DNA from 3 places in the Shewanella sp. SM74 genome. Region 3 is predicted to be linked to each of the others. Evidence: predicted binding sites of a transcription regulator. Region 3 holds the regulator's gene; each other region holds the start of a gene.

Region 1 (9,903 bases), on a different contig from region 3:
TACTGACGGATGAGGGGCTTAAACATAAACGTTCGGCGCTGGCGGTTACGCTCAAGGTATCGAGCATCACATGCAAAGTGATCAAATGCTTCATACTAATCCGCGAAAGCTTGGCCAAATCCATCGGTGACATCCTATTGATTTATCGTGTACACGCATTTAAAGATACGTTCTTTTAATCATGATAAACAATAGCATACAACTAACCCAGCATCTTACTCAGTAATGCGCGTCAGCTCACAGGCTTTCTCACAGCGAGTGTTCTTGAAGGCATCTGGTCTCAACGTCATCTTGCTTAACGCCATTGTCGATAAATTAAAGCTAACAAAAAAGCGAATGCATTTGAGCATTCGCTTTTGGGATGGCTAACTGATGATCAACATTCAATAAGCATAACGTTGATATTCAGGCAGAAAAGCCTAGACGCTAAGCGTCGCAAGCTAATGAGTGACTCAATACAGCTAAGCCTAGCTATGCTTGTTTGCAAACTCATTCATAAACTTGACCAAAGCAACTACACCATCGAGTGGCATTGCATTATAGAGGCTAGCACGCATACCCCCTACGATACGATGGCCCTTTAAGGCAACGAGTCCAGCTATTTGGGCTTGCTTTAGGAACTCACTATCGAGCGCTTCGTTGACTAATTGGAAAGTCACGTTCATTTGTGAGCGGTTCGCTGCAACAACCCCATTACGGTAGAAAGCATTACCATCAATGCATTGATATAACATCTGCGCTTTTTGTTGATTAATTTTTGCAATACTCGCAATGCCGCCAATGGACTTAAGCCAAGCAAAGACTTCAGCGGCGAGATACCAAGCAAAGGTTGGCGGTGTGTTGAACATAGAGTCATGCTCAACGGCTAAACGATAGTCCATGATGGACGACTGCGGTAAACTCGGCAGTTTTAACATGTCATCGCGCACTATCACTATCGACAGACCCGATGGACCTATGTTCTTTTGTGCGCCAGCGTAAATCAAACCGTAGCGGCTGACGTCGATTTCACGTGACATAATGGTTGACGATAAATCGGCAACAATTGGCCAAGGTGAGTCTAATTCATCAAAAATTTCGATACCATCTACTGTCTCATTAGGGCAGTAGTGAACATAGCGATAATCGGCATCGATTTTATGTAAATCAGGCAAGACAACCGCATTGAGTCCATTGTGTTTTTCAACAATATTCAAGCTATCAATCTGCGCTTCACCCACGAGCTTTTGTGCTTCGGCTAATGCGGCAGATGACCATTGACCACTGACTAAATACAGGGCTCGGCCATGATTACCTAAAAAATTATTCACAACAGCGGAGAACTGTCCACGACCACCGCCGTGCATAAATAGCACATGGTAATTTGTGGGGATCTGCATCAGTTCACGTAAATCGGACTCGGCTTGTTGTGTAAGCGCGATGAACTCTTTACTTCGGTGGCTGATTTCCATCACGGAAACGCCTTGGCCATTCCAATCAAGTAATTCCTGTTGTGCTTTTTTCATTACCGCTGCGGGTAACATTGCAGGTCCAGCACAGAAATTATAAATCGCGCTCACTGACACTCTCCTTAATCCCAACCATGATGTAGGTATTGATAAATACGAAACCATTCTATAACGAACAATGCTATCAACATCAATGCCATTAAAAAAACGAGCGTCCAATTGGACGCTCGTTAATATGACACTTAATTACTCTTCGTCTTGCTCATCATCGGCAAGCTCATCTTCATCTTCGTCCAACTCTTCCTCGTCATCCAGCGCTTCTTCAAGAACCTCGTCGGCTAATTCGCCTTCGATAATGACAGGAATAATGGGCAAACCATTTTCATCCAGCTCGACTTCATCTTCTTCAGTTTGGATTTCGTCGATACGTTGTAGGCCGACCACTTTCTCGTCGCCCGCAGTACGGATAATCGTTACACCTTGAGTGTTACGGCCAATGATAGACACGCCGCTCGCAGGTGTACGCACTAAGGTACCTTTATCACTGATGAGCATCAGTTCGTCGTTAAGACCGACTTGAACAGCCCCAACAACAGCGCCGTTACGTTCGCTCACCTTGATTGAAACTACACCTTTAGTCGCACGGCTCTTCGCAGGATATTCAGACAGTTGCGTCCGTTTACCGTAACCGTTTTCAGTCACAGTCAGAATCGCGCCATCGCCTTTGGGTACGATAAGCGACACGACTTTCTGACCTTCTTCTAAACGAATACCACGAACGCCTGTTGCAGTACGGCCCATAGGACGTAAGGACAAGACTTCTTCGCCGGTTTCAGGATCGGTTTTCACTTCGCCTGTTTCAGAATCACGTACTTTCTCACCAAAGCGAACCACTTTACCTTCGTTCGAGAACAACATGATTTCGTTATCACCGTTAGTGATATCGACACCGATCAGTTGATCACCGTCTTTGAGGTTAACGGCGATAATGCCGTTTGCACGTGGGTTGCTATAAGCAGTCAGTGCGGTTTTCTTCACTGTACCGTGTGAGGTCGCCATGATGATGTACTTGTCAGCCGCGTATTCACGTACTGGCAGAATCGCAGTAATGCGCTCGCCATCGGATAACGGCAGCAAGTTAACAATTGGACGACCGCGTGCCGTACGGCTCGCTAATGGCAATTGATACACTTTGAGCCAGTACATCTTACCAAAATCAGAGAAGCACAAAATGGTGTCATGGGTATTGGCAACTAACAGCTTCTCAACGAAATCTTCATCTTTCACTTTCGTCGCGGCTTTACCTTTACCACCACGGCGCTGGGCTTGGTAATCGGTCAAGGGTTGATACTTGGCATAACCTAAGTGCGACAGTGTTACTACAACGTCTTCTTCGTTGATCAAGTCTTCAAGACTCATATCAACTTCGTTGGCATTGATCACTGTACGGCGCGCATCACCATATTCTTCAAGGATTTGAACTAATTCTTCCTTGATCACTTCCATCAAACGCTCAGGACTGCGCAAAATAAACAGCAGACCCGCGATAAATTCGAGCAGTTCTTCGTATTCGGCGATGATCTTATCGTGCTCAAGACCGGTCAAACGGTGTAAACGCAGTTCCAGAATGGCCTGAGCTTGTTGCTCAGTCAGGAAGTATTGACCGTCACGAATACCGTATTGTGGCTCTAACCACTCTGGACGCGCGGCGTCATCGCCCGCTTTTTCCAGCATGCCTTGAACGTGGCCTAATTCCCAACCTTGCTCAACCAATTTCACTTTGGCATCCGCAGGCGTGGGTGAGGCTTTGATCAGTGCAATAATCGGGTCAATGTTAGCCAGTGCAACCGCCAGCGCTTCCAAAATATGGGCACGCTCACGGGCTTTACGCAGTTCAAATACGGTACGACGCGTCACCACTTCACGACGATGCAGAATAAAGCATTCGAGCATTTCTTTAAGGTTAAACAGTTTAGGCTGACCATTGGTCAAGGCAACCATGTTAATCCCGAAAGAACACTGCATTTGCGTTTGAGCATAAAGGTTATTGAGTACAACCTCGCCCACTTCACCGCGCTTAATTTCGATAACGATACGCATACCGTCTTTATCAGACTCGTCGCGTAGACCGCTGATCCCTTCAAGCTTTTTATCTTTAACCAGCTCGGCAATCTTCTCGATTAAACGGGCTTTGTTCACTTGATACGGGATTTCAGTGACGATAATGCGCTCACGGCCATTATCTTCGGTTTCCACATCTGCCAGAGCACGCATGATCGCGCGGCCACGGCCAGTTTTATAGGCATCAATAATGCCTTTACGGCCATTGATAATCGCTGCAGTGGGGAAATCCGGACCTGGAATGTATTCCATCAACTGTTCAATCGACAGTGAAGGCTCTTCAATCAATGCCAAACAGCCTTTCACTACTTCCGTTAGGTTGTGTGGTGGGATGTTGGTTGCCATACCCACGGCAATACCCGATGAACCGTTAATTAACAGGTTAGGTACGCGTGTAGGTAATACAGCTGGGATCTGTTCTGTGCCGTCGTAGTTAGGGACGAAATCCACTGTCTCTTTTTCAAGATCGGCCAGTAATTGGTGCGCTAACTTATCCATACGGATTTCGGTATAACGCATTGCCGCCGCTGAGTCACCGTCGACCGAACCGAAGTTACCTTGGCCGTCTACTAAGGTGTAACGCAGTGAGAATGGCTGGGCCATACGGACGATAGTGTCATAAACAGCAGAATCACCATGGGGGTGATATTTACCGATGACGTCACCAACCACACGGGCAGATTTTTTGTAAGGCTTGTTCCAATCGTTCTTCAATTCACTCATGGCAAACAGAACGCGGCGATGAACCGGCTTTAAGCCGTCGCGCACGTCTGGTAATGCACGTCCCACGATAACGCTCATGGCGTAATCAAGGTACGAATTCTTTAGTTCGTCTTCGATATTAATTGGCGAAATAGATGATGCCAGATCAGTCATAAACTGCTCGTTCCCCTGAAAAATAGCCGACAACGTATAATCCGTATCATTGCCTAGCCCAAAAACGTGATTTGGCATTCTAACACAGTTATTTAATGTCGCCAGACCTATCATTATCGAATTGAGAGTCTGGTGGCTTAATAGATGAAAACACTGTCAATTTGGTCGTTTGTGCGATAAACAAGCGTTGAAATTCACGGCTTACGATGAGGAAAAATCGTCAAAGGGATAAAGTAAAAGGTCGATACGGAGCACAACAATTAACATAAAAGCAGATAACTGCTGAAAATTCACTCAACCACAAGGGCTTAGCTCAGTCGAGCACTTTGTTTATCAAACATAGTCGTTATAATAGCCGCACAATACAGCTTCTTCAGGTAATAGCATGCATCAGAATACCAATGTAGACCCACAGGAAATCGCAAAGTTTGAACGTATGGCCGAAACTTGGTGGGATCTCAACGGCGAATTTAAGCCGCTGCATCTATTAAACCCGCTGCGCTTAAACTATATCGATCAAACCGCTGGCGGTATTTTCGGCAAGAAAGTGCTCGATGTCGGCTGTGGTGGCGGCATTTTGTCTGAAAGCATGGCCCGCATCGGCGCCGAGGTTGATGGCTTAGATATGGGTGATGAGCCCTTAGAAGTCGCGCGCCTACATGCCCTCGAAACGGGCGTGAGCATTAATTATGTAAAAAATACTGCCGAGGCCCACAGCCAAGATCATCAAGCCTATTACGATGTGGTGACCTGCATGGAAATGCTCGAACATGTACCCGATCCACAATCTGTGATTAAAGCATGCTGTGACATGGTCAAACCCGGTGGTCATGTGTTTTTCTCCACCATCAACCGCAACATTAAATCCTACGTGCACACCATTTTAGGTGCGGAATATTTGCTAAAAATGCTGCCAGTTGGCACCCACGAGCATAAAAAATTCATTAAGCCTTCGGAGCTGATTGAGCTAGTAGATAATACCGATCTTATCTGTACCGATGCCTTAGGGATAAGCTACAACCCATTGACGGGCATTTTTAAGTACACGCCTAAAGTTGATGTGAATTACATGATAGCGACGCGTAAGGTTGATTAATATGAGTCTGGCACAGATCAAAGGCGTACTGTTCGATCTCGATGGCACCTTAGCCGATACCGCGCCGGATCTGGTGCAGGCCCTCAATTTAAGTCTTCAAGACGTCGGCATCGCCGCGCAGCCGTTAGCGGCCATGCGCTACGCCGCATCCCACGGCAGTTTTGCCTTAGTCGATGCCGCGATCCCTGATGCGGCAGAAGATCTTCGATCTCAAGTACAGCAAGGACTGCTCGCCCACTATCAGCGTATAAATGGCGATCACTGTGCGCTATTCACAGGCATAGCATCATTACTCGATTGGCTCGAGTTAACTCAGCTGCCGTTTGGGGTGATCACCAACAAGCCTGCCCGCTTTACCCGTCCCTTATTGCGAAAACTGAATTTACACTTGCGTATGCCCGTTATCATCAGCGGCGATTCTACAAAACACCCAAAACCCCACACTGCACCAATGCTGTTAGGCGCACAACAGCTGAACTGTGCTCCAGAGCACATTTTGTATCTTGGGGATGCCGAGCGAGATCTGCTCGCGGCCGAGGCTGCTGGCATGTTAGGCGGCGTGGCCCTATGGGGTTATCTGGGCGTGAACGACAAGCCGTTGCAATGGCCTGCGCACGCGCATTTTGCGAGCCCAACTGAGCTACATCAAGCACTAATCGAAGCATTGGCTTAACAACATCAACCAAAAACAGCGCCTACAATGCTCACGAATAAGGCATCCAATACGTAACTTCACTGACGGACATCAGTGTGTCAGCATACTATTTATGACCCACGGAAAAAGTCAGGCGGATAAAAGATCGGCACTCGTGAGCGATCGCGATCTAAAGAAAAGGATCGCCTAAAAATCCCCCATGAGTGTGACACGCTAACCTGAAATTGAGCTTCAAGGTTAGTCGTTACTAACGCAAAAGTTTATCCTCACGTTATCCACAAGATGTCCCCTGAATTCAGACTTGCAAATAGGGGCAAACCTCACTATCTTGTATCCCATATAATTTAAAACACCATATCTTGTGTATAGGTAACAATCAGACACACTAGAAGCTCGCCGCTTAATTGACTCGTTTTTAACCAGTCAGCTGTATTTAAGGGACGATTATTGATTGTTTTACAAGGATACGTACGGTGATTTTGCTCACCTAAATACATATAAGAACCAAGGCCTATCTCCAAATGAATAGCACTATGACAGTCACAAAACGCTGTGGCGATCGTGAGAATATCGATCTCGAAAAAATACACCGCGTAATTACTTGGGCAGCCAAGGGATTAAAAAACGTTTCTGTTTCGGAAGTTGAACTTCGCTCGCACCTACAGTTTTTCGATGGCATCCCAACCGAAGCTATCCATGAAACCATTATCAAGGCTGCGGCAGATTTAATTTCTCCAGAATCACCGGACTATCAGTTCCTCGCTGCCCGTTTAGCGGTGTTTCATTTGCGTAAGAAGGCCTTCGGTCAGTTTGAGCCGCCCGCATTGTATGCTCACGTGACTAAATTGGTTGAGCTGGGTAAATACGACCAACACATTTTAAGAGATTACACCCGCGAAGAGCTGGATGTGATGGATACCTATATCGACCATTGGCGCGATATGGACTTCTCTTACGCAGCGGTAAAACAGCTTGAAGGCAAATATTTAGTTCAAAACCGTGTGACCCACGAAATCTATGAGAGCGCGCAGTTCCTTTACATTTTGGTCGCGGCTTGCTTGTTTGCCCGTTATCCAAAAGAGACGCGCCTGAAATACGTTAAAGATTTCTATGACGCGGTATCAACTTTTAAACTGTCGCTGCCAACGCCAATTATGGCCGGTGTGCGCACCCCAACGCGTCAGTTTAGCTCTTGCGTACTGATCGAATGTGGTGACAGCTTAGATTCTATCAACGCGACCGCTTCGTCTATCGTGAAATACGTCAGCCAACGTGCGGGTATCGGTATTAACGCCGGTCGTATTCGCGCCTTAGGTAGCCCAATCCGTGGTGGTGAAGCCTTCCACACAGGTTGTTTACCTTTCTATAAGTATTTCCAAACCGCAGTGAAGTCGTGCTCTCAAGGCGGCGTGCGTGGCGGTGCTGCGACCCTGTTCTACCCTATTTGGCACTTAGAAGTCGAATCTCTGCTGGTATTGAAAAATAACCGCGGCGTCGAAGACAACCGTATCCGTCATTTAGACTACGGTGTGCAGTTGAACAAAGTCATGTATCAACGTCTGATCAAAGGCGAGAACATCAGTTTATTTAGCCCATCTGACGTACCTGGCTTGTACGATGCTTTCTTTGAAGATCAAAACGAATTCGAACGTTTATATGTGCAATATGAGCAAGACAGCAACATTCGTAAGAAAACGATAAAAGCCGTTGAGCTGTTTTCACTGATGATGCAAGAGCGTGCTTCAACGGGCCGTATCTACATTCAGAACGTGGATCACTGCAACACTCACAGCCCGTTCGATTCAAAAGTCGCGCCGATCAGACAGTCTAACCTGTGTCTTGAAATCGCCCTGCCGACTAAACCATTGAACAACATCGATGATCCTGAAGGTGAAATCGCGCTTTGTACGCTGTCAGCACTTAACTTAGGTTCTATCAAAGAGTTATCTGATATTGAGCCATTAGCCGACCTCGCCGTACGCGCACTGGATAATCTATTGGATTATCAAGATTACCCTATCAAGGCCGCGCAAATCGCCTCGATGAATCGCCGTACTTTAGGTATAGGCGTGATCAACTTCGCTAACTATTTAGCGAAAAATGGCATGAAGTATTCTGATGGTAGCGCGAACGCTTTAACCCACAGAACCTTCGAAGCGATTCAGTACTATTTACTGAAAGCCTCAATGAACTTGGCCAAAGAGCAAGGTGCGTGTCCGTTATTCCACGAGACCACTTACTCTCAAGGTATTTTGCCAATCGATACCTACAAACGTGACCTAGATAAAATTTGTGCTGAACCATTGCACTTAGACTGGGAATCACTGCGTAGCGATATCAAGCAATATGGCCTGCGTAACTCAACGCTGTCGGCATTAATGCCATCAGAAACCTCGTCGCAAATCTCCAATGCGACCAATGGTATTGAGCCACCACGTGGACTTATCAGCGTGAAATCGAGCAAAGACGGTCAGCTAAAACAAGTGGTACCTGATTTCGATACACTGAAAGATAGCTATGAATTGCTGTGGAAAATGCCAAGCAACGACGGTTACTTACAGCTGGTGGGTATTATGCAGAAATTCGTTGACCAAGCGATTTCGGCTAACACTAACTACGATCCTTCACGTTTTGAAGGCCGTAAAGTACCCATGCAAACCCTGCTGAAAGATTTGCTCAATGCTTACAAGTTAGGTGTTAAAACGCTTTACTACCATAACACTCGCGATGGTGCGTCGGATTCACACGATGACATCACCAATTTAGAGAAAGAAGATGACGGTTGCGCCGGCGGCGCATGTAAAATCTAGTCTTTAACTTTAACGTTAACGGTTTTATAGGGGTCCCTATTTAGTGGATCCCTATCCATTGGAAAAATAGCACCATGGCCTACTCTACCTTCTGTCAAACACCCAACGATGCCACCCGTGAACCTATGTTTTTAGGTCAATCGGTCAACGTGGCTCGTTACGATCAACAAAAATATGAAGTGTTCGAAAAACTGATAGAAAAGCAGTTATCTTTCTTTTGGCGCCCAGAAGAAGTAGACGTCAGTCGCGATAAGATTGACTACGGTGCATTGCCTGATCATGAAAAACACATCTTTATTTCGAATCTGAAATACCAAACCCTACTCGACTCGATTCAAGGTCGCTCGCCCAATGTGGCCTTTTTGCCGCTGGTGTCACTGCCTGAATTAGAAACTTGGATTGAGACTTGGTCTTTCTCTGAGACGATTCACTCGCGCTCATACACCCACATCATTCGTAATATCGTTAACGATCCTTCAGTGATCTTCGACGATATCGTCGTGAACAAAGAAATCTTAAGCCGTGCGACCGATATCGCCGCTTATTACGATCATTTGATCCAACTGACTCAGATATTCCATTTACTCGGTGCAGGAACCCATGTCATCGATGGCAAAGAAGTCATAGTCAATACCCGTACCCTGAAAAAAGCCTTGTACCTGTGCATGATGTCAGTCAACGCCCTAGAAGCCATTCGTTTCTATGTTAGCTTTGCCTGCTCATTTGCCTTTGCTGAACGTAAGCTCATGGAAGGTAACGCGAAAATTATTCGCTTAATCGCCCGTGATGAAGCCTTACACTTAAACAGCACTCAGCATATTTTAAGCATCATGCAAGGCGGTAAAGACGATCCAGAAATGGGTGAAATTGCTGCAGAATGCCAACAGGAAGCTTTCG
Region 2 (9,903 bases), on a different contig from region 3:
TTCTGAGGAAGACTTGGACTTTCTTAAAGTTGTCCCAATCTTTTGGCCCGACGAGCGATATCGCATCACCTTTTGCGCCTGCACGACCAGTACGGCCGATACGATGCACGTATTCTTCGGCAAATTTAGGCATGTCGAAGTTAACGACCAAGGACACATTGAGCAAATCCAGGCCGCGAGAGGCGACATCGGTTGTCACTAGTACTTGTTGTTGGCCACGGGCAAATTGGTCCATGATTTGGTTTCGTGCGGCCTGCTTTAAATCACCGCTGAGTGCGGCGGTTGCAAAACCTTGCGTGGTTAATTTAGCGGCTAAGCGCTCAGTATCTGGACGCGTCGCGGTAAAAATAATCACTTGTTTATGGGTTTCATCTTTGAGCAAACGGGCTAATAACGCTTCTTTATGGTCTAAGTGGTCACATAAAAAGATACGTTGATGAATATCGTTATGCTCAGAGTGAGCCGCGCCAATCGCCACGTGCGCTGGATTTTTTAGTAATGTTGCTGCGATATCATTGATTTCGTCGTGATCTAACGTGGCAGAAAACATCAGAGTTTGACGGCGTTTATGATCGGCTGCATCGTTGATGGCTTTTAACTGCGGGGCAAAGCCTAAATCTAACATGCGGTCGGCTTCATCGAGGACTAATAACTCTAAGCCATTGAGAAAAAGATGCTTCTGTTCTAAATGATCGGCGATACGGCCTGGAGTCGCGACAATAAAATGCGGTTCTTTCGCTAAGGCTTTGGCTTGGTCATTAAAGTTTTCACCGCCCAGTACGCTGATGGCCTTGTATTGGGTGTTGGCGACAAGGAGGCGAAGCTGACTATAAACCTGATGTGCTAGTTCGCGAGTCGGTAATAAAATCAAGACTCTAGGATCACGTTTCGACAGTGAGCGGGTAGAAATGACTCTTTGCAATGCGGGTAACAAAAACGCTAAGGTTTTACCTGAGCCCGTTTTTGATGACGCCATTAAATCTTTACCTGCCAATGCGATAGGCAGTGCTTGTTCCTGGATGGCGGTGGGTTCTGTGATCCCCATATGTTTTATGCTTTGAAGCAGACGCTGGTCCAGAGAAAAATCGGTAAATTGCAAAGGTATATCCCCTAAATCTTAGTAAGGGCAGATTATAGCCTTAATCGCCCTTGCTCAGCTATCCACATCGGTGATTATCTCTGCTTCATGCACGGATTGATGTAGAAAGTGTGCCATTTATGCTCTGTTGATTGTATTTATTTACATTGGTATTACAACCTCTTAATTGTGTCGTTTTTACCGATTGACAGTGGATATGGCAGGATTTTACGTTATCGTGTACTGCATTGAGTTACAGGAGAAATGATTTATGGCTAACGGAACAACCCCTTCGGTAGGTATTGCCTTGGGCAGTGGGGCGGCGAAAGGTTGGGCACATATAGGAGTATTGAATGGTTTAGCTGCCATGGGTATTAAGCCCGATAAAGTGGCTGGATGTTCGGTGGGGGCTTTAGTGGGTGCCGCTTACGCCCATGATCATTTACCCGAGTTAGAAAAATGGGTGCGCGGTTTTTCTAGTTGGGACGTGCTTGGCTTGATGGATATTCGATGGCGTAAGGGCGGGCTTATCGGCGGAGACAAGGTGTTCGATGTGCTGCATGCACGTATAGGAGATGTGAATATTGAGAATCTCAATCGTCCCTTTGCAGCCGTCGCGACTGACTTATACTCTGGTCAGGAAATTTGGTTTACTGAAGGGGATTTACGGCAAGCGGTACGGGCCTCTTGCTCCATGCCGGGGATTTTAGCCCCTGTCAGACAAGGAGAACGCTGGTTAGTCGATGGCGCTGTGGTGAATCCTGTTCCTGTTTCGGTTAGCCGTGCCATGGGCGTTGATGTAGTGATTGCAGTGGATTTATATGGTTATCATTCTGGGCGTATCCAAGTGTTACCCGTGAATATGACCAGCCAAAGGACTGTCCAAGCTGAAATGGATATGCCAGCGCGACAAGAAACGGGCTTTATGGATTTATTTGCCCGTGGCCGAGATTATGTCAGTAACCTAACCGATAAGTTTTCGCTCGGCACTAAATCGAATCCGGGGATGATTGCTGTGATGTCGCAATCTATGGGTATTTTAGAGCAAAGACATAAGCGGGCGCGGTTGATGGGCGATCCACCAGATATTTGTATTGTGCCAGAGGTGGGAAATATCGGCACTATGGAGTTTCACCGTGCTGATGAGGCGATTGCCGCCGGCGAAGCTGCGGTGGAGAAAGTCGCCCACTTGATTGAAGCTGCGCTCTGGAAAGGCTGATGATGCAAAATGTAGAGTCAAAAGCTTTCATATAGATAGCGTTTGATTGCAAGATAAACAAAAGTCGGTATCACTTTCGCGATACCGACTATTTGCTATCTCATATTGAGATGTTTATACCGCTTTGTTGGTGACTTAGGCTAGTTTTACCAACATTTTACCGCGATTCTTACCTTCAAATAGACCGATAAAAGCATCAGGTGCTTGTTCAAGCCCTTGATAAATTGTTTGTTCTGCTTTGACTTTGCCTTCCGCTAACCATTGAGCCATTTTTGCGGTGAACTCAGGATAATGCGCCCAATGTTCGGATACGATAAAACCTTCTAACTTGAGTTTTCGCATTACAATTAGGGCTAAGTTGTCAGGGCCAGGCGTTGGAGTTGTGTTGTTATATTGCGAAATCATACCGCAAACAGCGATACGTCCATGATCTTTCATATTGCTCAGCGCTGCGGCTAAATGCTCGCCACCGACGTTCTCAAAATACACGTCAATTCTTTCTGGGGCGGCTTTTGTCAACGCTTGGGTGAGATTGCCACAAGTCTTGTAATTGATGACCGCATCAACACCATAACTTTTTAATAATTCAGCTTTTTCATCTGAACCGACAGAGGCTATTACACGAGCACCTATTAGTTTACCAATTTGGCAGGCTACGCTACCTACTGCGCCAGAGGCTGCGGAAACGAACAGTGTCTCACCCGCTTTTAAATCTGTAATGCGAGTCAGTCCTGTCCAAGCTGTCATGCCTGGCATGCCGAGTACGCCGAGGAAATGTGAACTATCAAGCGTAGTTAGTGGTAAAGCTGTTAGTCCTGCGGTATCTGTGACTGCGTGTTCACGCCAACCTAGCATGCTGCTGACTTTAGTACCAACCGGGAACTTGGTGTTTTTTGACGCGATAACTTCACCAATCGCACCGCCTTCTAAGACTTGATTTAAGGCGAAGGGCGGAACATAACTCTTGCGTTCAACCATGCGCCCGCGCATGTAAGGGTCAACCGACATCCATAGATTTTTAATCAGCACTTGTCCATCAGCGAGCGGTGCTAACGCTTTATTTACTAAAGTAAAATTCTGTGCTGTAGGCATGCCTTCTGGGCGACTAGCTAGATGGATTTCACGGGTTTCAGTCATACTCTTCATAAAAACTCACCTTTTGTTTGTGCGCAAACGAATGATGTTAACTCTACGTGGCTTTAAGATTGAATGCAAATAGTTTGCGCGCAAACTAGATGAGGTGGGACAGATCGGATAAGATAGCGTTATGTTTAAATGACAGGCGCTTAAACGTGCAGAATTGCTTACCTCAACCTGAGCTAGACGCTACAAAACAGACTCATAGCCAAGCTTCTAGCGATCCACTCTGTTTATCCGATAATGTTTGTTTCGCGTTATATTCTGCGAGCAATGCATTAGTGCGTGCTTATCGGCCTCTACTCGAGGCATATGAGTTAACTTTCCCTCAATATTTAGTGATGCAAACCCTGTGGCGTCAAAACGGCTGCAGCCAAACCCAGCTATCAATGGCGACTAAACTCGATATGGGAACCCTAACGCCAATCGTCAAGCGGTTAGAGTTGAAGGGGTTGATTACGCGATTAGCCTGCGTTGAAGATGAGCGGAAAAAGCTGATCACTCTGACAAGTCAAGGAGAGGGTATCAGGCACGAAGCTCTTGCCTTGAAGCAAACCTTGCTTGATAAAGTGCAGATGGACGCTGAGGCACTCGATTTACTAAGGCGGCAATGTCTTGCCCTTATTGAAGATTTACAGTCCTAGAGATAAATCTACTGGTGCTGTTCGCTACCCGAAAATTCAGGATCTGCACAGATTAATACTTGATTGGCTTAGTTTTTGCTTTAAAACCGTTATTGAGTCTTAGACGCCGAATTTTTGACGATGAATTCTATTTTAAATGCCTTTAATCTTAATCGCAGCAGTGCCAGTATCGCCGATGCCTATGGTGCCAATAGCCAAAAGACGAGCACGGCTAAAACCGATACTACGACAGAAACAAATAAAACGCAGACGGATGCTACCAAACCCGATAACGGTAAAACCGATGAGATAGCGCTGTCGCCAAGGGCGCAACGCGCACAGAAAATTCAATCGATGGCGAAGGATTTTTTTGCCGATGGTCAATTTGGCGTCGCCGATATTCCCGCATTGGTGTCGCGCTTACAAAAAGATGGCATTTTATCGGATGTGCAACTCGAGCGTTTATCGAAAAACGGTATTACAGTGCCGAGCACAACAACGCCGACTAAACAATCGTTGCAAGATTTTTTAGATGATGAAATCAAGTCATTAGCTAAAAAATCACCTAATAATCCTCTTATCAATACCTTAGTTGATGCTAAAAACGTCTTAACCAATATGGATGATGCTCAGTCGCCGGTGCTAGCCCAGAAGGCCACGAAAGTCCTTAGCCAATTGACGGATTATTTGAATTCTGAACCTCCGCTTACGGATGCTCAAAAGCAGCAGTGGCAGGGGCTAAAATCTATGATGCAACTTGCTTCATCTATGGGGGCACATCAATCTGCATCGGGCCAACTCAGTAGTTATCTTGCGCTTGCTAAACGTTAATTCACATCCATAGTGCGTGATAAACACAAATTGTCACGCATTCAACTAGCTGGGTTTAATCAGCAGGTCAAGGCGCAATTTTCAGATAATTGGGCCTAGCTGCAGTTCTTGTTTGTTCTTTTATTTCATCCTAAAAACTATGATCTGGATCATGGACTCCTTACCGTCATTGTAGCCTAATGCTCTACATATTGTGTTTTATGCTTTTAAAATCACTAGATGTAGTGTTAATTTTTAGGCGAGATGGAGAGGAACTGAACAATGCCAGTCGTAATTAAGCGTGATGGTTGCCGCACACCTTTTGATGAAACAAGGATAAGGGATGCAGTGAATGCCGCTGCAAACTCAGTTGGAATAGAGGATGGCGACTATGCAGCGACAGTGGCAGCGTGTATCAGTCAGAGCGTCGCGCCATTAGCTGAAGTCGATATCCACCATCTACAAGATGCGGTTGAGAATTTACTGATGGAAGGGCCGTACAAGTCCCTGGCGCGGGTGTATATCGAATACCGTCACGACAGAGATGTGTGCCGTGAAGCGACCAGTAAACTCAACCTCGAAATCCGTGGTTTAGTTGAGCAAAGCAATGCGGCTTTACTCAATGAAAATGCTAATAAAGATTCAAAAGTCATTCCTACTCAGCGGGATTTACTCGCGGGCATAGTCGCCAAACATTACGCCAAGAGTCATATTTTGCCAAAGGATGTGGTCGCTGCCCATGAAGCGGGCGAGATCCATTACCACGACCTAGATTACTCTCCGTTTTTCCCGATGTTTAACTGCATGTTGATTGATTTAGCTGGCATGTTGACCCACGGCTTTAAAATGGGTAATGCCGAAATTGAAACCCCTAAGTCTATTTCAACAGCGACAGCGGTGACCGCGCAGATTATTGCCCAAGTGGCGAGTCATATCTATGGCGGAACTACTATCAACCGTATCGATGAAGTGTTAGCGCCATTTGTCGCTAAGAGCTACGACAAGCATTACCAAATTGCCCTGAATTGGAAGATTACCGACGCCAAAGCCTTTGCCACGGCGCAAACTGAAAAAGAATGTCACGATGCATTCCAGTCTTTGGAATATGAGGTCAATACTTTACACACCGCCAATGGCCAAACACCGTTCGTGACCTTTGGGTTTGGTTTAGGTACGTCGTGGGAATCACGCTTAATTCAGCAATCTATGCTCAAAGTGCGGATGGCGGGATTGGGTAAAAATCGCAAGACGGCAGTATTCCCTAAGCTAGTGTTTGCGATTCGCGATGGTATTAATCATAAAGCGGGCGATTGCAATTACGATGTAAAACAGATGGCGCTCAAATGCGCGACAATGCGCATGTATCCCGACATTCTCAACTACGAGCAAGTCGAGAAAGTGACCGGTTCATTTAAAACCCCAATGGGCTGCCGTAGCTTTTTAGGCACCTATGAAGAAAATGGCGAGCTTGTGCATGAAGGGCGCAATAATTTGGGAGTGGTCAGTTTAAACCTGCCGCGGATTGCCTTAGAAGCCAATGGCGATGAAGCTGAATTTTATCGCATTTTAGATGACAGATTAGTATTAGCTCGTAAAGCACTGGATACCCGTATTGAGCGACTGAACGGTGTTAAAGCCCGCGTGGCACCTATCCTCTATATGGAAGGCGCCTGTGGTGTACGCTTGCGCGCTGATGATGATGTGGCGCAAATCTTTAAAAATGGCCGTGCGTCGATTTCACTCGGTTACATTGGACTGCATGAAACCATGAATGCACTCTATGGCCCCCAAACCCATGTATTTGATGATACACAATTGAGGGAAAAAGCCGTCGCTATTGTAGCCTATCTTAAAGCGGCCACGGATGCATGGAAGGCCGAAACAGGTTATGGCTTTAGTCTGTATAGCACGCCAAGTGAGAGTCTCTGCAGCCGTTTTTGTAAACTGGATGCGAAGCAATTTGGGCTAGTCACAGGGGTGACGGACAAGGGCTATTACACTAATAGTTTCCACCTCGATGTGGAAAAAAGTGTTAACCCTTACGATAAAATTGATTTTGAACAGCCATATCCCGCTATCGCGAACGGCGGCTTTATTTGTTATGGCGAATATCCCAATATGCAGCATAACCTCGAAGCGCTGGAAAACGTCTGGGATTATAGCTACAGCCGCGTGCCTTACTATGGCACTAACACGCCAATTGATGAATGCTACGACTGTGGCTTTACCGGTGAATTTAGTTGTACCAGTAAAGGGTTCACTTGCCCTAAGTGTGGCAATCATGAGCCTAGTCGGGTTTCTGTGACGCGCCGTGTGTGCGGTTACTTAGGCAGTCCTGATGCGCGGCCCTTTAATTATGGCAAGCAAGAAGAAGTAAAACGCAGGATCAAACACTTGTAACACTATTACCTTATTCTGCCTGTTAGACTTATTCCGTGGCATCAAATAGTGCCACGGGATGAGTGTCAGTGTTAAAAGATGAAATGCACTATGAGTGACCATCAATGAATTACCATCAATATTTCCCTATCGATGTGGTCAATGGCCCAGGTACCCGTGCGACCTTGTTTGTCTCTGGCTGTGAGCACCAGTGCCGCGGTTGTTACAACCAAAGCACGTGGGATCCCCGTTCTGGGCATGTGTTTGATAGGACGATGGAAGATAGGATTATTGCCGATCTCAATGATCAGCGGATTGTGCGCCGTGGTTTATCGCTTTCGGGCGGAGATCCTTTATTGCCTGTCAATCTCAGTGCCATTTTGACGCTCGTCAAACGAGTCAAGGCTGAGTGTAAGGGGAAGGATATTTGGCTGTGGACAGGTTATGTGCTCGATGAGTTGAGTGATGAACAGCGCGCCGTGTTGGCTTATATTGATGTGCTGGTGGACGGAAAATTTGAACAAAGTCTTGCCGATCCGAGTCTTGTCTTTCGCGGTAGCAGCAATCAGATCATTCGTTTGTTATAAAAGCGGTAACGAGGATCTGTAACTTGCTGCTATAATCTCAGGCCTTGACACAGACGCTAGCATAATCAGGCTAAGATTTTACTGTGGCTAACTTAGGTAATTTAAGGTAACAGAATGAATTTAAAGCAAGAACTGCAGCAGCTTAACGATAAATTAGATAAATTTCGTCGTAAACTTGCTGCGGCTGAACAAAGAGGCGATGACGTCATTATTGCCCAGTTCAAACGCGAAATCGCTGCGGTCACTAAGCAAATCGGCAGTGTGAAAGGGCAACAAACCCGCTTATTGAATAAGCAAGGGTCAGATATTAAAGGTTTGCCTTTCCATCGTGCTTTGACAAAAGCGGAACAAGCAGACATGGGCAAACTGAAAAAGTCTGTCAAAGGGCTTGTGGTAATCCACCCTATGACGGCTATCGGCCGTGAAATGGGGCTAACGGAAGTTACTGGATACGCTCCCGCAAAATTTTAATGTGGGATAGGATGTCACTGGCACGGGATCGAGTGTCGATCACGTGTTTGTGCTCCTTGTATTTAATGCACTGCTTCGTTTTAATCCATTCCTTCGTGCTGCCCATCGAAAAGACATTCATGTTTGGTTTAGTTGATTAAAACACTAAAGTATTTCTGGATTGTTCGAAAACACTTTAGAATGGTGCGCTTAGTTGGCTAAGTGCCTAATCCTCGTTTTGTTTCTAGGGATCTTATTCGTCTCATGGAATGAGAGTTGTCGTTAAGGTTAAGTATGTCGATAAAATATGTCGCGACGTCAAAGTTACCCACTCCTTGGGGCGTGTTTGCCATGCATGGTTTTGAAGATACCGAATCAGGTAAAGAGCATGTTGCGCTCACATTCGGTACGCTCAGTGCGGATGAACCTGTGTTGGGCCGTATTCATTCCGAGTGTTTAACCGGCGATGCTTTATTTAGCTTGCGTTGTGACTGTGGTTTTCAGTTACAAGCTGCCATGCAAAATATTGCGGAAACGGGCAGTGGCTTTATCCTCTATTTACGCCAAGAAGGCCGTGGCATTGGTTTGCTGAATAAAATTCGCGCCTATGAGCTGCAAGATAAAGGCGCCAACACGGTTGAAGCCAACGAGCAACTCGGTTTCGAAGCGGATATGCGTAAATACGACATGATCAAGCCTATGCTGGAACAGATAGGGGTGAAGCATGTGCGTTTGATGACCAATAATCCGCGTAAAGTGAAAGCGATGAAGGAGTTTGGCATCGAAGTGGTTGAGCGCGTACCGCTGCAAGTTGGTAAAAATCGTTATAACGAAGCGTACTTAAAAACTAAATCCACTGAGCTTGGACACATGATGTCTGAATATCATTTTATGGATGAAAATAAGTAGTTTTGTCATCATGATGAGTCGACCGATTGAGTTAAAAATGAGGAAGGTTTAAGTCAATTGAGCCATTGTTTCAGTCGGTTGCTATTAAGCTTGTCGCTAATGTGCTTGGCATTACTGAGCGTTATTCCTACCACCTTTGCCGATAGTGTCTCTGCTACAAATACATTTATATCTGCATCTCAAGCGGATTATTCCGACTTTTCTATCAATCATGCACCTAATAATGCTAATGGTAGTAATCCGATAGAAACTAGCACTAATCCAAATTCTGTTTACGCCTTTGGTAGTTATCTTGGCACTGGCGTTTACCGCGCTGCAAACCAAAATGCCACCGTCGTTAGTATTCCGTTAACTTTTGATTTGAAGAAAGATAGCGGTAGCCAAACTTGGTTACGGTTACCTATCTCCTTTGGCTTTTTTGATTATTTAGCCAAAGATATCACTGAAGGCGAGTTACCGTCGTCGATAGGCACTATGACAGTTACCCCAGGTTTTGAGCATCATTGGCAGGCGAGCGAAAATACTCGAATGGAAGGGTATTTAGATATCGGTTTTGGCACTAACTTCGATAAAAACGATAACGTTGCTATTATCGCCTCAGGGATCAGTAGCTTGTATGACTTTACCTTAGCAGGGCAGGATGCTGTGTGGGTATCGAGATTACGCTTTGCTGGGTACAGTGAGCACTATGGTAAGTTTTCGGATCAATTT
Region 3 (9,903 bases):
TCGTTATTTTGAAATTGCGCATCGACTAACATCATTTCACGCTCGCCGATGATAAAGCTTGATGACACGGCAAAGATACTGTTTTCGCCCGGATTAAAATGGCTCACTTGCAATGGCGCAGCATTGACCGCGCTAAGTCCCGCCAGCAACAAGGTGGCGGCTAGGCTGATTTTAGACGAGGCCTTCAATGTGGCGTTAACTGTGTTACGTATTGCATAGGTCGATGTGTTCATTTGGGGCTCACTTATAGTCACAGGGTGAAAGAGTAAAAGGTTCGATTTAGCATTCATTGATTTGCAGCTGCTGCAAAAAGTGAGTTAAGTATAGGTTGCAATAATCAATAGATAAATGCGAGTATCTGCCCATGTTTGTTGCATTAATCGGACGAATAGCTGTATGCACTCTGGCACTCTTAATTATTAGCTATTAGCTATTAGCTATGTGGATACGCGAGTATGTGAGTGGGCCTTCGAGTGATTGAAAGTTAGTGATTGAAAGTTAGTGATTGAATGTGAGTGGAGATAAATCATGGATAGACTCGAAGCGGCTAAGGTGTTTGTGACTATTGTTGAGCGCGGCAGCATGATCAGCGCCGCCAATGCCTTAGATATGTCGCGTTCTATGGTGACCCGTTACTTGAGCGAAATGGAAGAATGGTCTGGTGCTAGGTTGTTGCATCGCTCGACGCGTAGCCTCAGCTTAACGCCCGCTGGTGAGCAAGTGCTGGACTATTGCCATCGACTGTTCGAATTGGCTAATGAAGTGCCGGCGGTAAGCCATGCCGCTGTGGCGATTCCGCGGGGATTACTACGTATTAGTTGCTCCCAGTTTTTGGCGCATCAGATTTTAGCGCCCGTGGTACAGCAATATTTAGCCAGTTATCCGCAGGCGAGCGTGAATTTCCACGTGAGCAGCCAAACCGTCGATTTAGTCGCCGAGCGGATTGATCTGGCTATTCGCATTACCAATGAACTCGATCCCAATCTTATCGCTAGGCGCTTAGGGGAGTGTGAGTCTGTGGTATGTGCCGCACCGAGTTATCTTGCCGCGCGCGCCGCCGTGCTGCATCCCGAGGATTTAACTCAGCACAACTGCTTAACCTATTCCTATTTTGGCGATGTGATGTGGCGCTTTTATAAAACCGATGTAGGGGCGAAACAGGCTCAAGCGCTGAACTCCGATCCTAAGTCAAACCAAGGTCAAGCTTTTAATGTGCCTGTGAATGGGAATTTCAGCGCCAATGATTCAATGGTGGTGCTCAATGCTACGCTGGCAGGTGAGGGGATTGCCATGCAGCCCGTTTGGGCGGCGAAACCTTATTTAGATTCGGGTCAGCTAGTGCCTTTATTAACTGAGTTTAAACCTCAGTCCCTCGGTGTGTATGGCGTGTATCAATCCCGCAAACATATGCAGCCTGCACTTAGGGTGATGATGGACATGCTGGTGGCCTACTTTGCCAGCTTGAATTGAAACAGTGTCAGTTTGAAATAGCGCCAGTTTGAAATAGCGCCAAAGTCTACGGCACTCATAGCGTAACTGGATGCCATAAAAAAGGAGCTTAACCCTTTCGAGCTAAACTCCTCAGATTTACACTTGTCTAGAATCTAGAATCTAGAATCTAGATTTACTTTATCATGCGCTTGTATTTCAAGCGGTGTGGCTCAACCACATCGGCGCCATAGGTGTTCTTCAACCATGCCGAGTATTCTGTGTAGTTACCTTCGTAGAAGTTCACTTGACCTTCGTCGCGATAATCCAGAATGTGGGTCGCGATACGGTCGAGGAACCAACGGTCATGCGAAATCACCATAGCGCAACCTGGGAATTCCAGAATCGCTTCTTCCAGTGCGCGCAGGGTTTCAACGTCTAAGTCGTTGGTGGGTTCGTCGAGGAGTAATACGTTACCGCCCGCTTGCAGCAGTTTGGCTAAATGCACGCGGTTACGTTCACCACCAGATAAAGTACCGATGACTTTTTGCTGATCGCCACCACGGAAGTTGAAGCGGCCTACATAGGCGCGGCTCGGAATTTCCATGTTGTTGATACGCATGATGTCTTGACCACCGGAAATTTCTTCCCAAATGGTGTTCTTATCATTCATCGAATCGCGGAACTGCTCAACCGAGGCCAGTTGCACAGTATCACCCAGCTCAATGCTGCCGCTGTCTGGCTTTTCTGCGCCGGATAACATGCGGAACAGGGTCGATTTACCCGCGCCGTTGGCACCGATAATGCCGACGATCGCGCCCTTAGGCACAGAGAACGACAGGTTGTCGATCAAAACGCGGTCACCGTAAGATTTGGTCAGGTTATTCACTTCAATAACCTTGTCACCTAAACGAGGTCCGGGCGGAATAAACAGCTCGTTGGTTTCGTTACGTTTTTGGTAATCGTTAGTGTTCAGTTCTTCAAAGCGTGCCATACGGGCCTTGCCTTTAGACTGGCGGCCTTTCGCGCCTTGACGTACCCATTCCAATTCCTTGGCAATGGTCTTTTGGCGAGCGCTTTCTGTGGCTGATTCTTGCTTCAGACGGGCATCTTTCTGCTCAAGCCATGAAGAATAGTTACCTTCCCACGGAATACCTTCACCGCGGTCGAGTTCTAAAATCCAGCCAGCGGCATTGTCGAGGAAGTATCTGTCGTGGGTAATCGCGACCACAGTACCAGCATATTCCTGCAGGAAGTGCTCAAGCCACGCCACAGATTCAGCATCCAAGTGGTTGGTGGGTTCGTCCAGTAACAGCATTTCTGGCTTTTCAAGCAGCAAACGACAAATCGCTACGCGGCGACGTTCACCACCGGATAATACTTCGATTTTCTCATCCCAATCTGGCAGACGCAGGGCGTTGGCGGCGCGCTCAAGGACGTACTCTAAGTTATGGGCATCTTGGGCTTGAATAATGGCTTCGAGTTCGCCTTGCTCTTTTGCAAGGGCGTCGAAATCGGCATCCGGCTCGGCGTAGGCGGCATAAACGGCATCGAGGCGAGTCAGGGCATTTTTTGCCTCTGCTACCGCTTCTTCAATCGCTTCACGCACGGTTTGATTCGGATCGAGTTTAGGTTCCTGCGGCAGGTAACCGATTTTCAATCCCGGCATTGGGCGCGCTTCACCTTCAATTTCGGTGTCGATACCCGCCATAATGCGCAGTAGTGTCGACTTACCTGAACCGTTGAGGCCGAGTACGCCAATTTTGGCGCCGGGGAAAAAGCTTAAAGAAATATCTTTAAGGATCTGCTTCTTAGGCGGAACAATTTTACCCACCCGCAGCATGCTGTAAACAAACTGAGCCATTTTTCTCTATCTTAAGTGACTAATGATGCGGCTAATTCTACTCGATTGCGCGCCGAACTCAACTCGACAATGAGCCAAGTTCAAGCACTATCTGCAGGAATTTCATGTTTCAAATACTGGGATTGTGACCGCGTTCCGAGTAGAATACCGCGCAACCCTACCTATAAGAATTGGCAGCTGGAGTAAGCAATGCTGAAAAAAGATATGAATATCGCAGATTATGATCCGGAACTGTTTAACGCAATTCAGAATGAAACTCTGCGTCAAGAAGAGCATATTGAGCTGATTGCTTCTGAAAACTACACCAGTCCACGCGTGATGGAAGCGCAAGGTTCACAGTTAACCAATAAGTACGCTGAAGGCTATCCAGGCAAGCGTTACTACGGTGGTTGTGAGTATGTGGACGTAGTTGAAACCTTAGCGATTGAACGTGCTAAACAACTGTTTGGCGCAACTTACGCTAACGTACAACCTCATTCAGGTTCACAGGCAAACAGCGCTGTTTACATGGCATTGTTAAAACCTGGCGATACCGTACTGGGCATGAACTTAGCTCATGGTGGTCACTTGACCCACGGTTCACCGGTTAACTTCTCTGGCAAACTGTACAACATCATTCCTTACGGTATCGACGAGTCTGGCAAAATTGACTACGACGAGATGGAACGTATTGCCTTAGAACACAAGCCTAAGATGATGATCGGCGGTTTTTCTGCCTATTCAGGTATCGTTGACTGGGCAAAAATGCGTGAAATCGCAGACAAAATAGGTGCTTATTTATTTGTCGATATGGCACACGTTGCCGGTCTTATTGCTGCGGGCGTTTATCCAAACCCAGTACCACACGCGCACGTTGTGACATCTACGACCCACAAAACCTTAGCGGGTCCCCGTGGTGGCGTGATCCTATCTGCTGCTGACGATGAAGACTTGTATAAGAAGTTGAACTCTGCGGTATTCCCTGGCGGTCAAGGTGGCCCATTAATGCACGTTATCGCCGGTAAAGCGGTGGCGTTCAAAGAAGCTCTAGAGCCAGAATTTAAAGTGTACCAACAGCAAGTGGTTAATAACGCTAAAGCTATGGTTGAAGTGTTCCTTGAGCGCGGTTACAAAATCGTCTCTGGCGGAACCAGCAACCACTTAATGCTAGTTGACCTGATTGGTCGTGACTTAACGGGTAAAGAAGCCGATGCTGCCTTAGGTAGCGCTAACATTACCGTGAACAAAAATTCAGTGCCAAACGACCCACGTTCACCCTTTGTGACCTCTGGTGTGCGTATCGGTACGCCAGCTATTACGCGCCGCGGCTTTAAAGAAGCGGAATCGAAAGAGCTGACGGGCTGGATTTGTGACATCCTTGATGATGCAAGCAATCCTGCTGTGATTGAGCGTGTTAAAGGCCAAGTATTGGCACTTTGCGCACGTTTCCCTGTTTACGGCTAATTTGCCTATGCATCTACGCTTAGTAGATGAAGGGCCGAGATTGACCGCCGACAGACTTGATACTTATCACATCAGGTATTTAGCATCAGGCACTTAACATCAAGTAGTTAACATTAGGTTGTTAAGCTCAGGTAGTTAACCTCAGCCCATAAATAGGATAAAATCCCATGGCCGCATCTCGCGGCCATTTTTATTGGTAAAATCTTAAGTTTAAATCCATGGCGTTTGACTGAGATTTAACAGGTAAAGCCATTAACGCTTTACCACCATTCACTGGCAGGAGGCTCAATGCATTGTCCATTTTGCAGCGCGACAGATACTAAAGTCATCGATTCCCGATTAGTGGCAGAAGGCCACCAAGTGCGCCGTCGCCGAGAATGCACCGAATGCCATGAAAGATTTACCACCTTCGAAGGCGCCGAATTAGTCATGCCTAGGGTGATTAAGCGCGATGGTTCACGCCAACCCTTCGATGAAGAAAAACTCCAAGGTGGCATGTTGCGCGCCGTTGAAAAACGCCCCGTGTCTATGGATGAAATCGAGCAAGCACTCAGCAAAATTAAATCTACCCTGCGCGCCACTGGCGAGCGGGAAGTGCCGTCAGAAATGGTGGGTAACTTAATGATGGAGCAATTGATGAGCCTAGATAAAGTCGCCTACATACGTTTTGCTTCTGTGTACCGTGCCTTCGAAGACGTGTCTGAATTTGGCGAAGCCATCGCCAAACTGCAAAAGTAGTCATTGAGTTTTGTCGCCGACAAGGCAGACGTGTACGAGCGATTGGCGTGAAAGCACAAATTTAAAAGACAGGTTTGTAAGACTGGTGAAAGCCGAAACCTTTAACAACAGGGTTGAACATGAGCTTGAACATAAGTTGGTCCGTACTCGATACCCAAATGATGAGCCGCGCGATTCAATTGGCGCGCAAAGGCTTTTACACCACGAGGCCCAATCCCAGTGTGGGCTGCGTTATCGTTAAAGATAATCAAATCATCGGTGAAGGTTATCATCAAAAAGCGGGTGAACCCCACGCCGAAGTGCATGCGCTACGTATGGCTGGCGAACGCGCCCGCGGCGCAACGGCCTATGTCACTTTAGAGCCCTGCAGCCATTATGGCCGCACGCCGCCCTGCGCCTTGGCGCTGATCAATATTGGCGTTAAACGTGTGGTGGTCGCGGTGGAAGATCCTAATCCGCAAGTAGGTGGTCGTGGCATTCAAATGCTGCGTGACGCTGGTATTGAAGTGGATGTGGGATTACATCGCGATGAAGCCTATGCCTTGAATTTAGGCTTTATGAAGCGGATGGAATCGGGTTTACCCAGAGTTACAGTAAAATTGGCTGCGAGTCTCGATGGTAAAACCGCGCTGTCTAACGGTGTGTCTAAATGGATAACCGGTCCAGAATCTCGTCGCGACGTGCAGCGATTACGTTTACGTTCTTGTGCACTGGTCACGGGAATTGAAACCATACTGGCGGACGATCCCTCACTCAATGTGCGTTATCAGGAACTTGGCAGCTTAAAAGACAGTGTAACCGAGGCGCAATTACTACAGCCATTAAGAGTCATACTCGACAGCCGCGCCCGTTTGCCGTTATCGGCCGCCTGCTTGGCTATCGTATCGCCGATACTCTTGGTCTCGACCGTGGCTTATCCCGTAGAGTTTCAAGCACAATTGCCCTCCCATGTGAGTTGCCTCGTGTTACCTGCAATTGCAGGTCGCGTCTCATTGCCTGAACTATTAAGCTATTTAGGCCAAAGTTGTAATCACGTGCTGGTGGAAGCGGGTGCAACCTTAGCGGGCGCTTTTTTAGCAGAGGGGCTTGCCGATGAGTTAGTGCTATATCAAGCGATGAAAATCCTCGGTGGGCATGGGCGTAATCTGCTGCAATTGCCCGATTATCAAACCATGGCGCACATTCCTGCATTAACTTTGGTCGATGAGCGCAAATTAGGGCCAGATACCCGTTTAACTTTGAGCGTTATGCTTGATACCTCTTTATCTAAATCGAATTGGAGCAAGATAACCGTTTAACCTTGAGTCTTATGCCTTATTACTTCTTTATTTAATTAAGTGAGTTAACCATGTTTACTGGGATTATTGAAGCCGTTGGCACCCTGCGCAAACTGGAGCGTAAAGGCGATGATATTCGTCTTACCGTGGCGAGCGGCAAACTGGATTTAAACGATGTGCGTTTAGGCGACAGTATTGCCACCAACGGTGTGTGCTTAACGGTTGTGCAGCAATTAGCCGACGGTTATGTGGCTGATGTCTCTGCCGAAACAGTGAGTCTCACCGGTTTTGCTAACTACAAAGTGGGCACTAAGGTGAATCTTGAAAAAGCCGTCACCCCAACCACACGCTTAGGCGGGCACATGGTCAGCGGCCATGTAGACGGTATTGCTATGGTTGAGCAACGCCTAGTGCGTGGTCAAGCCATCGAGTTTTGGTTAGCCGCACCCGCAGAGCTTGGGCGCTACATTGCCCATAAAGGTTCCATCACCATTGATGGCGTGAGTTTGACGGTTAACGAAGTGGACGGCAGTCGATTCCGCCTGACCATAGTGCCGCATACAGCAGGGGAAACCACGTTAATCGACCTGCAAGCGGGCGATAAGGTGAATATCGAAGTGGATTTAATCGCCCGTTATCTTGAACGCTTGATGAATTATGATGGCAAAGACAGCAAGAGCGGCGGCGTCACCATGGAAATGTTAGCCCGTGCCGGCTTTGTGCGTTAGTGCACAGGAGCAGATTATTTAACTTAAGCTTATCGGCAGCTTAGGTTATTTAGGTATAGAATTTCATAACAACAGCAAAATCATAAGGTCCTACAATGGCGCTGCACAGTATAGAAGAGATCATCGAAGATATTCGTCAAGGCAAAATGGTTATTTTGATGGATGACGAAGACAGAGAAAACGAAGGTGATTTGATCATGGCGGCCGAAATGGTAACGCCAGAAGCGATTAACTTTATGGCGAAATATGGCCGTGGACTCATTTGCCAGACCATGACCAAAGCCCGTTGCCAGCAGTTAAATCTGCCCTTAATGGTGACGAATAACAACGCCCAGTTCTCGACTAACTTTACGGTTTCTATTGAGGCAGCCGAAGGCGTGACTACCGGTATTTCGGCCCACGATCGCGCGGTAACAGTCAAAGCGGCCGTGGCTAAAGAGGCTAAAGCGTCTGATTTAGTGCAACCTGGGCACATCTTCCCGTTAATGGCGCAGGACGGCGGCGTATTAACCCGCGCAGGCCACACTGAAGCCGGTTGTGATTTAGCCCGTCTTGCGGGACTTGAGCCATCGGGCGTTATCGTTGAGATTTTGAACGAAGACGGCACTATGGCACGCCGCCCAGATTTAGAGATTTTCTCCGAGTTGCACGGTATCAAAATCGGTACTATCGCGGCATTAATTGAGTATCGCAACACCAAAGAAACCACGGTTGTGCGTGAAGCTAAATGCAAACTACCGACCCGTTTCGGCGAGTTCGACATGGTGACCTTCAGAGACACTATCGACAATCAACTGCACTTTGCCTTAGTCAAAGGTGAGGTGAAAGAAGATTGTTTGGTGCGCGTGCATTTGCAAAATACCTTCAACGATTTACTCCACTCAGAGCGCGATCAGCAACGCAGCTGGCCACTCGAAAAGGCGATGGAGCGTATTTCTGCAGAAGGTGGTGTATTGGTTTTACTCGGGAATCAAGAACACCCCTGTGAAATCCTCTCTAAGGTGAAAGCCTTTGAAGCCGAAGATCAAGGCCAAGCGCCTGCTTCTGCAAAATGGCAGGGGACATCGCGCCGAGTGGGTGTTGGCTCGCAAATTCTCGCTAGCCTTGGCGTGACTAAGATGCGTCTGCTCAGCTCGCCTAAACGCTACCATTCACTTTCAGGCTTTGGCCTTGAAGTGACTGAGTATGTGGCGGACTAAAACCTAAAGTTACACTGAAGTAAAATTAACAATTTCTGATAATTTGCATAGGGCTCTGGGCAATTGGCTGTGATATCATGTCGCCACTTTTCGCCCCGAGCTGGGTGCTTTAGCTAAATTAGGTAAGATAATGAACGTAGTTCAAGGTAATATCGAAGCGAAAAATGCCAAAGTTGCGATTGTAATTTCGCGTTTCAACAGCTTTTTAGTTGAGAGCTTGCTTGAAGGTGCACTTGACACGCTGAAACGTTTTGGCCAAGTCAGCGACGACAATATCACTGTTGTCCGTGTACCAGGTGCGGTTGAGTTGCCGCTAGCTGCGCGTCGCGTAGCTGCCAGTGGTAAATTCGACGGTATTATCGCATTAGGTGCGGTGATCCGTGGTGGTACTCCTCATTTTGATTTTGTTGCAGGCGAATGTAATAAAGGTCTAGCTCAAGTTGCTTTAGAATTTGATCTGCCTGTTGCTTTCGGTGTTTTGACCACTGATACCATTGAACAAGCGATTGAACGTTCAGGTACCAAAGCGGGTAACAAAGGCGGCGAAGCTGCTCTAAGCCTGCTTGAAATGGTCAATGTTCTGCAAGAACTTGAACAACAGTTGTTATAGTAGGAAAAATAATGAAGCCTTCTGAGCGCCGCAAGGCCCGCCGTTTAGCCGTTCAAGCCATCTATTCATGGCAACTAAGCGGGAATAATATTGCCGATGTCGAGCATGAGTTTTTAACTGAACAAAGTCTCGATGGTGTTGATGTAGCTTATTTTCGTGAGCTATTTTCAGGCGTTGCAACGAAGAAAACCCAATTGGATGAGCTGATCATCCCGCATCTGGAACGCCCGATTGATGAAGTGTCTCCAGTAGAGAAAGCCATAGTTCGTTTAGCGACCTATGAGCTGACTTTCCGTAAAGATGTGCCATACAAGGTCGCGATTAACGAAGCGATTGAGTTGGCAAAAGCTTTCGGTGCGGACGAGAGTCATAAGTTTGTGAACGGACTGCTCGACAAACTGGTTGCACGCAAGTAATAAAGACAAACGGTATCTTAGGATACCGTTTTTCATTGCTAACAAAGGTGGCCGATGTAAGTCGTGCCAAACTGTACAGTGAAAGAATTCCAATTAATTGAATGTTATTTTAGCAACCGCGGCCCCACTCGCCGTGATGTGAAGCTTGGCATCGGTGACGATTGCGCTTTAGTGCAACCTGCAGAAAACAAGTCGATCGC

The links. The regulator NrdR, encoded in region 3, represses ribonucleotide reductase genes. The targets are predictions, from matches to a motif close to AAACACNANATNTNGTGTTT.
Region 1: the regulator NrdR is predicted to act here: its motif matches at 6,544-6,563, upstream of nrdA (class 1a ribonucleoside-diphosphate reductase subunit alpha).
Region 2: the regulator NrdR is predicted to act here: its motif matches at 5,099-5,118, upstream of nrdD (anaerobic ribonucleoside-triphosphate reductase).

The regions. Positions count from the first base shown of each region.
Region 1 covers NZ_JAKKRZ010000001.1:431,288-441,190, reverse strand. Annotated here, with positions in the region: gene L5M49_RS01915 (LysR family transcriptional regulator) at 1-124, opposite strand, end outside; gene serC (3-phosphoserine/phosphohydroxythreonine transaminase) at 468-1,559, opposite strand; gene gyrA (DNA gyrase subunit A) at 1,695-4,445, opposite strand; gene ubiG (bifunctional 2-polyprenyl-6-hydroxyphenol methylase/3-demethylubiquinol 3-O-methyltransferase UbiG) at 4,831-5,541, shown strand; gene L5M49_RS01895 (HAD family hydrolase) at 5,543-6,214, shown strand; gene nrdA (class 1a ribonucleoside-diphosphate reductase subunit alpha) at 6,718-9,006, shown strand; gene nrdB (class Ia ribonucleoside-diphosphate reductase subunit beta) at 9,081-9,903, shown strand, end outside.
Region 2 covers NZ_JAKKRZ010000005.1:198,349-208,251, forward strand. Annotated here, with positions in the region: gene L5M49_RS07730 (DEAD/DEAH box helicase) at 1-1,099, opposite strand, end outside; gene rssA (patatin-like phospholipase RssA) at 1,350-2,297, shown strand; gene L5M49_RS07740 (NADP-dependent oxidoreductase) at 2,433-3,443, opposite strand; gene L5M49_RS07745 (MarR family winged helix-turn-helix transcriptional regulator) at 3,590-4,078, shown strand; gene L5M49_RS07750 (hypothetical protein) at 4,199-4,888, shown strand; gene nrdD (anaerobic ribonucleoside-triphosphate reductase) at 5,150-7,267, shown strand; gene nrdG (anaerobic ribonucleoside-triphosphate reductase-activating protein) at 7,372-7,833, shown strand; gene L5M49_RS07765 (YibL family ribosome-associated protein) at 7,948-8,304, shown strand; gene ribA (GTP cyclohydrolase II) at 8,578-9,192, shown strand; gene L5M49_RS07775 (hypothetical protein) at 9,250-9,903, shown strand, end outside.
Region 3 covers NZ_JAKKRZ010000006.1:59,043-68,945, forward strand. Annotated here, with positions in the region: gene L5M49_RS08095 (MBL fold metallo-hydrolase) at 1-233, opposite strand, end outside; gene L5M49_RS08100 (LysR family transcriptional regulator) at 529-1,470, shown strand; gene ettA (energy-dependent translational throttle protein EttA) at 1,625-3,292, opposite strand; gene glyA (serine hydroxymethyltransferase) at 3,482-4,735, shown strand; gene nrdR (transcriptional regulator NrdR) at 5,024-5,473, shown strand; gene ribD (bifunctional diaminohydroxyphosphoribosylaminopyrimidine deaminase/5-amino-6-(5-phosphoribosylamino)uracil reductase RibD) at 5,593-6,771, shown strand; gene L5M49_RS08125 (riboflavin synthase) at 6,822-7,478, shown strand; gene ribBA (bifunctional 3,4-dihydroxy-2-butanone-4-phosphate synthase/GTP cyclohydrolase II) at 7,574-8,677, shown strand; gene ribE (6,7-dimethyl-8-ribityllumazine synthase) at 8,808-9,287, shown strand; gene nusB (transcription antitermination factor NusB) at 9,299-9,703, shown strand; gene thiL (thiamine-phosphate kinase) at 9,782-9,903, shown strand, end outside.